3 regions of the Blautia caccae genome follow, and region 1 is predicted to be linked to each of the others. Evidence: a T-box and tRNA genes for the amino acid it is inferred to sense, from the RefSeq annotation. Region 1 holds a T-box; the other regions hold tRNA genes.

Region 1 (3,124 bases):
ACAGAAGACTCCATGCCGTTCCACTCGCCGGAATTGATCATGGTGCCGCTGGCCTCTGTGTAGGCCTCTGTCATATTTTCAATCTCTTTTCCGTCCTTGGCGATAACCTGGATGATCGGAATATTGAATTTTGTGGCAAACTCAAAGTCACGGTCATCATGGGCGGGTACACACATGATGGCACCTGTTCCGTAATCAGCCAGTACGTAGTCAGACAGCCAGATGGGAACCTTTGCGCCGTTTAACGGATTGACTGCATAAGTTCCTGTGAACACACCTGTCTTCTCCTTGTCCTGGAGACGGTCCACATTGGATTTCATGGAAGCATCGTAGATATATTTCTCCACAGCCTCTTTTGTCTCCGGTGTTGCCAGGGAAGCAGCCAGCTTGTGCTCCGGTGCCAGAACCATGAAGGTTGCGCCGTGAAGGGTATCCGGTCTTGTGGTGTAGACAGTGATCTTTTCGTCTCTTCCGTCCACCGGGAAATCCACCTCGGCTCCGTAGGATTTTCCGATCCAGTCAGACTGCATCTTTTTCACCTTTTCCGGCCAGTCCAGTTTATCCAGGTCGCTTAACAGACGGTCCGCATATTTTGTGATGCGGAGCATCCACTGGCGCAGGTTCTTCTTGGTCACAGTGGAACCACAGCGCTCGCAGCAGCCGTTCACAACCTCCTCATTGGCAAGGCCTGTCTTACAGGACGGACACCAGTTGATGGGGAACTCCTTCTCGTATGCCAGACCCTCTTTGAACATTTTCACAAAGATCCACTGCGTCCATTTGTAGAAGCCCGGATCTGTGGTGTTGACTTCTCTGTCCCAGTCATAGATGGCTGCAATATCGTTGATCTGTTTTTTAATGTTTGCCACATTCTGTGCTGTAGATTTTGCCGGGTGAACTCCCATCTTGATGGCATAGTTCTCAGCCGGAAGGCCGAAAGCGTCCCATCCCATGGGATGAATCAGATAATAGCCCTGCATCATCTTATAGCGGCTCCACACATCAGAGATCACATATCCTCTCCAATGTCCTACGTGAAGACCGTTTCCAGACGGATACGGGAACATGTCCAGACAGTAGTATTTTGGCTTCTGGCCGTCATCTACGTTCACTGGTTTTTCTTCCCAGTTTTTTCTCCATTTCTGTTCAATCGCCTTATGATTATAAGGTACTGCCATAATTTCATTCCTCCTGGTTTTCATTTTCATGCCCGCCCGGGCATCTTAAAGCTTTATGCCAAAGCATAGAAAAAGCCCTTTAGTCACTATACTTTAGAGACGAAAGGGCTTATTTTTCCGTGGTACCACTCTAATTCATCCGCAATACCGGATGCACTCATTTTGATTCTGTAACGGGAACTCCCGCCCGCACTTACCTGCATGACGACTTTCAGCACGGGAACTCCGAGGCCAGTTCAAAAGCTTCTCTATACTGCCTCACACCAGCCGGCAGCTCTCTGGAATAAAGGACACTCTCTACTACTCCTCATCAAAGTCTCTCTCATATTGGCTATTTGTCATAGACTATCTGTTATTCTACCGATATCGCCAGATTTTGTCAAGACTCTATGCTGTTTCTTCCCAAAAAAATCCTATTCTTCCAGTGAGAGCACCGTACAGGCCGGCTCCCCTTCCGTGTATTCAATGGTAAGGGTATCTCCCACGTCATATTTTATGATTTCAGGATATTCTGTAACCGGAAAATCAAACACCAAATCCTTGTTCTCCAGCACCACATAGAAGTGGGAATTTCCATCCATGACGGCCTGGGCCACCCGCTTGATCTTACCGGATACGGTCTGGGAAGTGAGCGTCTCGGTGCCGGAGGAAATCCCGTTGGCAGCCAGCAGCTTCACATAGGCTTTCTCACATTCTGCCACGGTATCTCCGATGGCTACATTCTGGTATTTCTGGATATTGACCATTGCGTACTTCTTAACCAGACCTCCGCCGTCTTTCAGAGCCATAAAATATGTGGGCTCCCCGGAAATATTCAGAAGCAGCGGGAAGGCTGCCGTATATTTTAAGTTCTGTACCTGACCTTCCGCGGACTCCATAGCGGAATACTCCTCCGCGCCGGCACAGGAATAATACCTGGTCTCCATGGTACGCTGGTTCATCAGCACAAATCCCACATTGGAGCGGTCGCCGCTGACAGAGGTAATGCCTGTGTATACCCACACGTCGTCCTCCAGCGCCAGATAATTATAGCCGTCTGTTGTTTTGAGACAGCCTTTCTGTCCCAGAACGCTGTTGAAAAATCCGTTTTTCAGCATTCCGTGATAGTTATAGAGCTGGATCAGAAGATCTGCCGGATAGGCACGGTCCACCCACTGGGGACAGTCTTTTATGTTATATTCTGTTGTCTCTCCGGTGATGGCATTACAGAGGACCACCTTGCCGATGGTCTGTCCGCCGAAAAGGCCAATGTTGAATTTCTTTACCGGACAGATCCAATAAGGAACTCCCTCATCGTTGATCTCAAAGCTGAGCTGGTCAAACATATATGTGGGATAATTGAACCGCAGATGCCTGTAAATATTTCTGTTGAAATATTCGGACTCGGAATATTTGATACCCTCATCCAGTTTCACAAGCTCTGTATTCTGGGTTGCCATATCGATTCGGATATAGGCCGGAATGCCCTCTTTCTGGTTCGTCAGCCATTTGATGGGGCTGGCGTAGACAAGAGGGGTCACCCGGTAAGGCTGTCCCTGGTAATTGATCTGTGAGTAGATATCACTGACCTCAAACTGGGAGACCATATCCACCATGCTTCCCATCTTTCTGTTTCCCAGAAGTCCTGCGGAATCTTTATCGAGAAGAGGAATCTGGTTGTAGCTGATTTCCTCAATATCTTCTGTAAAATCTCTTTCTTCGGGGATAACAATCTTCTGATACTTGTTGGCATTGATAATGGGGGATGACAGCAGGCTTCCGATGGCGTACACAACAATGATCGCTCCGATCACCAGCAGTCCGCCCTTCATCACCTTGTTCTTTTTTACGTCCCCCACACTGTGGAAGCGTTTCCTGATTCCGTATACTGCCAGTATCACCACTACAATGGCGACCAGGAAGAACCAGAATCCACTCTCGTGAATGTTGATGGCCGGCAGAGTAAA
Region 2 (3,124 bases), on a different contig from region 1:
TATAACTCTGGAGAGCACGTCCCTCCCCAGCTTGTCGGTTCCCCAGACATAAGTGCTCCCCGGCTCCTTTAGAGAATCACTCATCACAGCATCATAGGGGTCCCGCGGAGCGATCCAGGGCGCAAAGACAGCTATTGCCGCAATTGCCAGGGCCAGAAGAAGAAAGACGGTAAACTGTTTGTTGTTCTTCAAAAATCTTAATACCTTCAAATCACCGCTCCTCCTTTAATCTGGGATCCAGACGGGTATAGGAAAGGTCAACCAGCAGATTGATTCCCATGTAGAGCAGTGCGATCCACAGCACATAGCCCTGTACCAGGGGATAATCCCTGCAGGAAATGGCTTTTACCGCCATACTGCCCATGCCCGGCCAGTTGTAAATGATCTCCACCACTGCGGTTCCTCCCAGAAGACTTCCCAGGGAAAGACCCAGCAGGGTCACCAGCGGCAGCATGGCATTTGGCAGCACATGCTTCCACAGAATTGTTCGCTCCCTGATTCCCCGCATGCGGGCACCCGTCACATAATCCTGGTTCAGTTCCTCCAGAACAGCTATCCTCACCTGTCTTGTGTATTTTGCGGACATGGCAATAGCCAAAGTCACGGCGGGAAGGATCAGGGATTTGAAATCCGTGCTTCCCCCGGAAACGGTTACCCACCGCAGCGTCACACCGAATATACTCAGAAGGATCAGTCCGATCCAGAAGTTCGGAACCGATACTCCAAGGAAGGTCAGCGCCCGCACCAGATAGTCCACCCATTTATTCCGGCAGACTGCTGATAAGATTCCCAGCGGAACGGATATCAGCACCATGATGACCAGAGAAGCCAGCGCCAGTTCCAGTGTGGGCCGGAAACAGGATACCAGTTTGTCCACCACGGGAACCTTCATAGAATAAGAAGTTCCCATATCTCCGGTCATCACTCCCTTCAGCCAGGTTCCGTACTGCACCAGAAACGGTTTGTCGAGTCCCAGTTCAGCCCTTGTCTTTTCCAGAAGTTCCGGCGTGGGCACATTGCCGCACTCTGTTAACATGATCTCCGCCGGATCCCCCGGCGACAGATAGGTGAGTCCAAATGTAAAAAAACTGATCCCCATCAGTACGATCACAATCTGGACCAGCCTTCTGCCTGTGTTTTTCTTGTTCAACCTTTTCACCTCCATTGCTATTAACAGCTCTGAGATATCTGCGGTCCGCATCGCTGCCGGATGCAGCCGCGTTCCTTCTGCGCATCAAAAAAGGACAGCCCGATACACAGACTGTCCCTAACTCTCAAAATTTACCTAAAAAATGCAGAATCCTGCCCTTATTTCAAGAGTTCCCATCAGCCGTGCGAAACATCTTAAAGATATAAGCAGTTCTCCTGACTTCAGTTCAGCGCACCCGGATACCTTCCCGGACTTCTGTCCAGTGGCATAACATCTGAGCGCTCCCTGTCACAGTGGCGGGACCGTACCGGACTTGCACCGGTTTCTCTTTTCATGCTGCAATAGCAACTTATATCCTGTATGATCAATCTCTAAGTCTTTATTATACTTGAATATTTATGGATTGCAACTTTTTATACATCACAATTTGTTATAGATAAAAATTTCCCATCCATTATCTATCCGCTTCATTTCAAATAAATACCGAAAAAGCCCTTGCAATCTGGAAAAAATCTGTTATAATAATATCTTGTCAGAGAGAACTGACATATCTAAATAAAACATGGACGGTTTCCCGAGTGGCCAAAGGGGACAGACTGTAAATCTGCTGCAAATTGCTTCGGTGGTTCGAATCCACCACCGTCCATTTTATCGGATAGGTTCGCCTATCCGATATCTTTTGCCGCAGTGGCGGAACTGGCAGACGCCCGGGACTTAAAATCCCGTGGGTAGTGATACCCGTACCGGTTCGATTCCGGTCTGCGGCAGTAATCAGGAAAGGCTTAAACAAGTAATTGTTTGAGTCTTTTTTGTGTTGTATAACTGCCGCAACAGTGACTACAGAGAAATTACCTATAGTTGCGTACTATATCAAAGCTATTACTGTATGAATTTCATATCCACACCATTTGCATAGAGCAGTGTGGCACAACTATAGTGTAGATCGTGGATTCTGATACGCTTTAGCCCCGTTTCCTTTGTGCCTGTGTCCGTCTCCCGGATACCGCACCAGCAGAACATGGCTCAGGTAAGCGTGGTTCGTTAAATATTAATAATAGATATGTTCCAGATATTTTTTCTATGGTATGATATAAATATAGAATTATACAATACTCGGCTTAAAATGTTGCGACAGCAATTTATATATTGAGTATACTTTGTTTGAAGGGAGGGAGATTTTTGGATTTATTAACCCGTATGGATTTGGCACTCGCGTATGTGGAGAATAACCTGACAGGTGAGATTGATCAAGAAGTGCTGGCACGAATTGCCTGTTGTTCAATTTATAACTTCTCTCGGATGTTTTCATTTATTACCGATATTTCGCTAACGGAATACATTCGCAGAAGGAGGCTGACGATGGCAGCAATGGAACTGCAGCAAGGTGGCAATATCAAAGTGATTGATCTCGCTTTAAAGTATGGTTACGATTCGCCGGTTTCATTTTCACGCGCGTTTCGAACACTCCACGGGGTTACACCGACGGAAGCGCGCGCTGGTGGTGTAACACTTAAAGCATACCCAAGAATTTCTTTCCAAATTTCAGTCAAAGGAGAGAAAAGAATGGATTATCGCATTGAAAACAAAGAGGCATTTCAGGTTTTTGGCTACGAGGGTATTTTTAATACAGATGGAATAGGTGTTAATGCAGATATTCTGCATGATAACGCTGTACACCCAAACAATCCTCATGAGCTTTGGAATCAAAATTACGTGAACGGTGCATATGAAAAACTTGCGGCAGATGCCGGTGATTTACCTCTGTTTGTCAGCCCCGGCTTATGCAAGGTACATGGGGTATGTGATTATAAACAAACGGAACCCGGGACATTCGCATATATGCAGTGTGCATTCAGAAATAAAAACAGCAAGGTTGACGGATATACAGTTGCGAATATACCTGCCAGCACATGGGTAATATTTCCGTCTGAAAAGTTTAAATGGGATAATGTTGTCGAAGTTGTAAATAACTTG
Region 3 (3,124 bases), on a different contig from region 1:
CCTGACTTTTCCCTGGTTTGGATTCCATTGCATCCGGATTCCTGAGCCCCTGATATCGATACTCGATATTTCTTATTTTTATTATAATATCGTATAACGATATTGTCAATTCAAAACGATTCCGGCCAGATACAATTTTTTTGTCGCTTTATGTCAGGAATTACTTGCTTATTTCGGCAACAAACCGTAGAATAGTAATGGTGGCAATGTCCACAAATTTAAAAATGGGGGAATATCATAATGTCTAAAATGGTAGGTACCATATCCCGCGGCGTCCGCGCTCCAATCATCCGTGAAGGTGACAACCTGTCCGAAATCGTAGTGGACTGCGTGCTGGAAGCCGCAAAGAGCGAACCTTTTGAGATTCGCGATAAAGATGTAATCGCTGTCACAGAGGCGGTGGTTGCCAGAGCCCAGGGCAACTATGCCAGTGTGGAACAGATTGCCAAAGATGTACATGAAAAATTCGGCGATGACACCGTTGGTGTCCTCTTCCCGATTCTCAGCCGGAACCGCTTTTCCATCTGTCTGAAGGGAATCGCAAAAGGCTGCAGAAAGATCGTCCTCATGCTGAGTTATCCTTCTGATGAAGTAGGCAATCATCTTGTGGATCTGGATGTTATGGACGAAAAAGGCGTTAATCCATGGACAGACGTACTGTCAGAAGAAAAATACAGAGAATTGTTCGGATACGAAAAACACGTATTTACCGGTGTTGACTATGTGGACTATTATAAAAATGTGATCCGTGAGTGCGGTGCAGAAGTGGAGATGATTTTCGCCAACAATCCCAAAGCGATCCTGGACTACACAAAAAGCATACTCACCTGCGATATTCACAGCAGAGAGCGCACCAAGCGCATCCTGAATGCCAACGGAGCGGAAAAAGTATACGCTCTGGATGATATCATGACACAGAGCATTGACGGAAGCGGATACAATGATACATACGGACTTCTCGGCTCCAACAAAGCCACTGAAGACACGGTAAAGCTTTTCCCGATCCACTGCCAGGAAATGGTTGATTCCATACACAGCTCCATTCTGGAAAAAACAGGAAAACATGTGGAAGTCATGATCTACGGCGACGGCGCATTCAAAGATCCGGTGGGCAAAATCTGGGAGCTGGCTGACCCGGTAGTCTCTCCGGCCTACACAGACGGCCTGAACGGAACACCCAATGAGGTGAAGCTGAAATACCTGGCGGACAATGATTTTGCCGACTTATCAGGAGACGAGTTAAAGGCTGCCATCAAGAATTACATCCAGGAAAAAGACGAGAAGGCAGAAAACCTGAAAGGCACCATGGTAACCCAGGGTACTACACCAAGACGCCTGACAGATTTGCTGGGCTCCCTGGCTGATCTGACCTCCGGTTCGGGAGATAAAGGTACGCCTATTATCTATATCCAGGGGTATTTTGACAATTATACAAAAGAATAGCGGGAATGAAACACCAGGATTATAGTCTTCTATCAGACAGAATCCTGGTGTTTTTCCAATATCCCGCATATTTTATTCTAAGCATACACATCCTATTGCTGAGGTGATTTTATGGCATCCTATATATCCCCGGCAATCCGGGACAAATTTGAAACTCTGTCCATTGATCTGAAAAACTGTATTCTGGAACGAAATGTCCAATTAGAATCACTGCCTGATTTGATCAAAGTTCTGGAAGATATTGTGGCAGAGTCAGAAGGCAGATAAAAGGCCTGAACACAAAAAGGATTCTCCTCTCAGTAAAAATGAGAAGGGAATCCTTTTTTATTTTATTCCTGCGGATAACAGGACTTGAACCTGCACGTCGTAGACACCAGAACCTAAATCTGGCGCGTCTGCCAATTCCGCCATATCCGCATATCAGAAAAAAAATAGGAACAAGCACTTGCTTGTTCCAGTGAAGCATCGGGGATTCGAACCCCGGACAACTTGATTAAAAGTCATGTTACCTAACTGCCACGGAACCGCATAAATGCTGGGTTTGCAAGAATCTCGTGATACGAAATTGATACATTAGGTATTTTATAGTATTTTGCGATATCTGTCAATGGTGATTTTATACAGTTGACAAACAGAATATATGTTCGTATAATTAAGTATATAACAAACAAATGTTCTGTTTTTTTTGAAAGAAGGTTGCATGAATGAAAGAGAATATTATTTTTGAGAATCACGATGCCTACCTATTATATAGGGCGGCATTGGACCGGAACCCAAATCTGCCAGCACACGGGAACGTATCTGTGCAATATGCTTTATACCTGTATTATCGGACTTATCCAGAGGAACGCCCCAAGGGATACCGGTACAGGCAGCACGCCTCCGCATAACTCCCATTATTTACCAGTAGCATTATTATCACCTCCGATATTAAACTTAATTCGGAGGTGATGAAAATGTCAAACAGAAAGAAAACATATGACCCAGATTTTGAGGCTAACCCAGAATTTGAACAGGACCCAGGATTTCTTGAATGGATATGCCAGCGTGTCAGGGATGAAGCTGCAGGAAATGCAAAAGAAATGGACAATGAACCGAATCTGGGCAAATTTGAGCCTACAGATGAATTATTTGAACGTATAGTAAAAGAAGCACACGAACGTGGGCTACTAAAAGAGGATTAATGTCGAAAACTGCCCACGATTATCTATTGCTCTAATCCCAATTATGTTGTATCATTTATTTGCAACCAGAGGTATGAATATTCTTTTTCGTCGCAGAACGGCCGGCACTGTAATGGTGTCGGCCGTTTTGCACTTGACATCAGAGATTCCACGCGTTATCATAAAAGTAAGCAAAAATCCTTCGTTTCCTTCTTTTATGAAAAGAGGCTGTACTTTATGTATAGTCTCTTTTTCTTTATTTATGGCACTAAAAAGGCCCCGGCGGGAGACTCGGGGCCTTACAGCGTTTTACAGTGGCACTCTGTGTGTTGATAGTTACAGTAGTGCTCCTGTTTTATCAGTATAGCACATCTTACCAGACTTGTCCACGTAGTAGACCTTGCCGCCTGTCCTTACCAGCTCATCCGCCGCCATCGCTCCAGATGATTTCATGTAGTACCAATTCTTTTTCCATTCGATCCAACCCGTCATCATCCAGCCGTTTGCGTCAAAATAGT

The links. A T-box is a leader RNA that pairs with one kind of tRNA and senses whether it is charged. The one in region 1 lies ahead of leuS (leucine--tRNA ligase), so its partner is inferred to be a tRNA-Leu.
Region 2: it encodes a tRNA-Leu, which carries the amino acid that the T-box ahead of leuS (leucine--tRNA ligase) is inferred to sense. The anticodon was not compared.
Region 3: it encodes a tRNA-Leu, which carries the amino acid that the T-box ahead of leuS (leucine--tRNA ligase) is inferred to sense. The anticodon was not compared.

Annotation. Positions count from the first base shown of each region.
Region 1 is NZ_JBBMFP010000002.1:124,003-127,126, reverse strand. It holds gene leuS (leucine--tRNA ligase) at 1-1,178, opposite strand, end outside; T-box leader at 1,271-1,501, opposite strand; gene WMO65_RS02420 (hypothetical protein) at 1,592-3,124, opposite strand, start outside.
Region 2 is NZ_JBBMFP010000016.1:54,903-58,026, reverse strand. It holds gene nikC (nickel transporter permease) at 1-210, opposite strand, end outside; gene nikB (nickel ABC transporter permease) at 212-1,150, opposite strand; cobalamin riboswitch at 1,339-1,518, opposite strand; tRNA gene WMO65_RS17020 (tRNA-Tyr) at 1,715-1,796, shown strand; tRNA gene WMO65_RS17015 (tRNA-Leu) at 1,832-1,917, shown strand; gene WMO65_RS17010 (AraC family transcriptional regulator) at 2,330-3,124, shown strand, end outside.
Region 3 is NZ_JBBMFP010000030.1:27,066-30,189, reverse strand. It holds gene WMO65_RS23395 (coenzyme F420-0:L-glutamate ligase) at 241-1,443, shown strand; gene WMO65_RS23390 (hypothetical protein) at 1,555-1,710, shown strand; tRNA gene WMO65_RS23385 (tRNA-Leu) at 1,780-1,860, opposite strand; tRNA gene WMO65_RS23380 (tRNA-Ser) at 1,902-1,963, opposite strand; gene WMO65_RS23375 (hypothetical protein) at 2,400-2,627, shown strand; gene WMO65_RS23370 (CHAP domain-containing protein) at 2,943-3,124, opposite strand, start outside.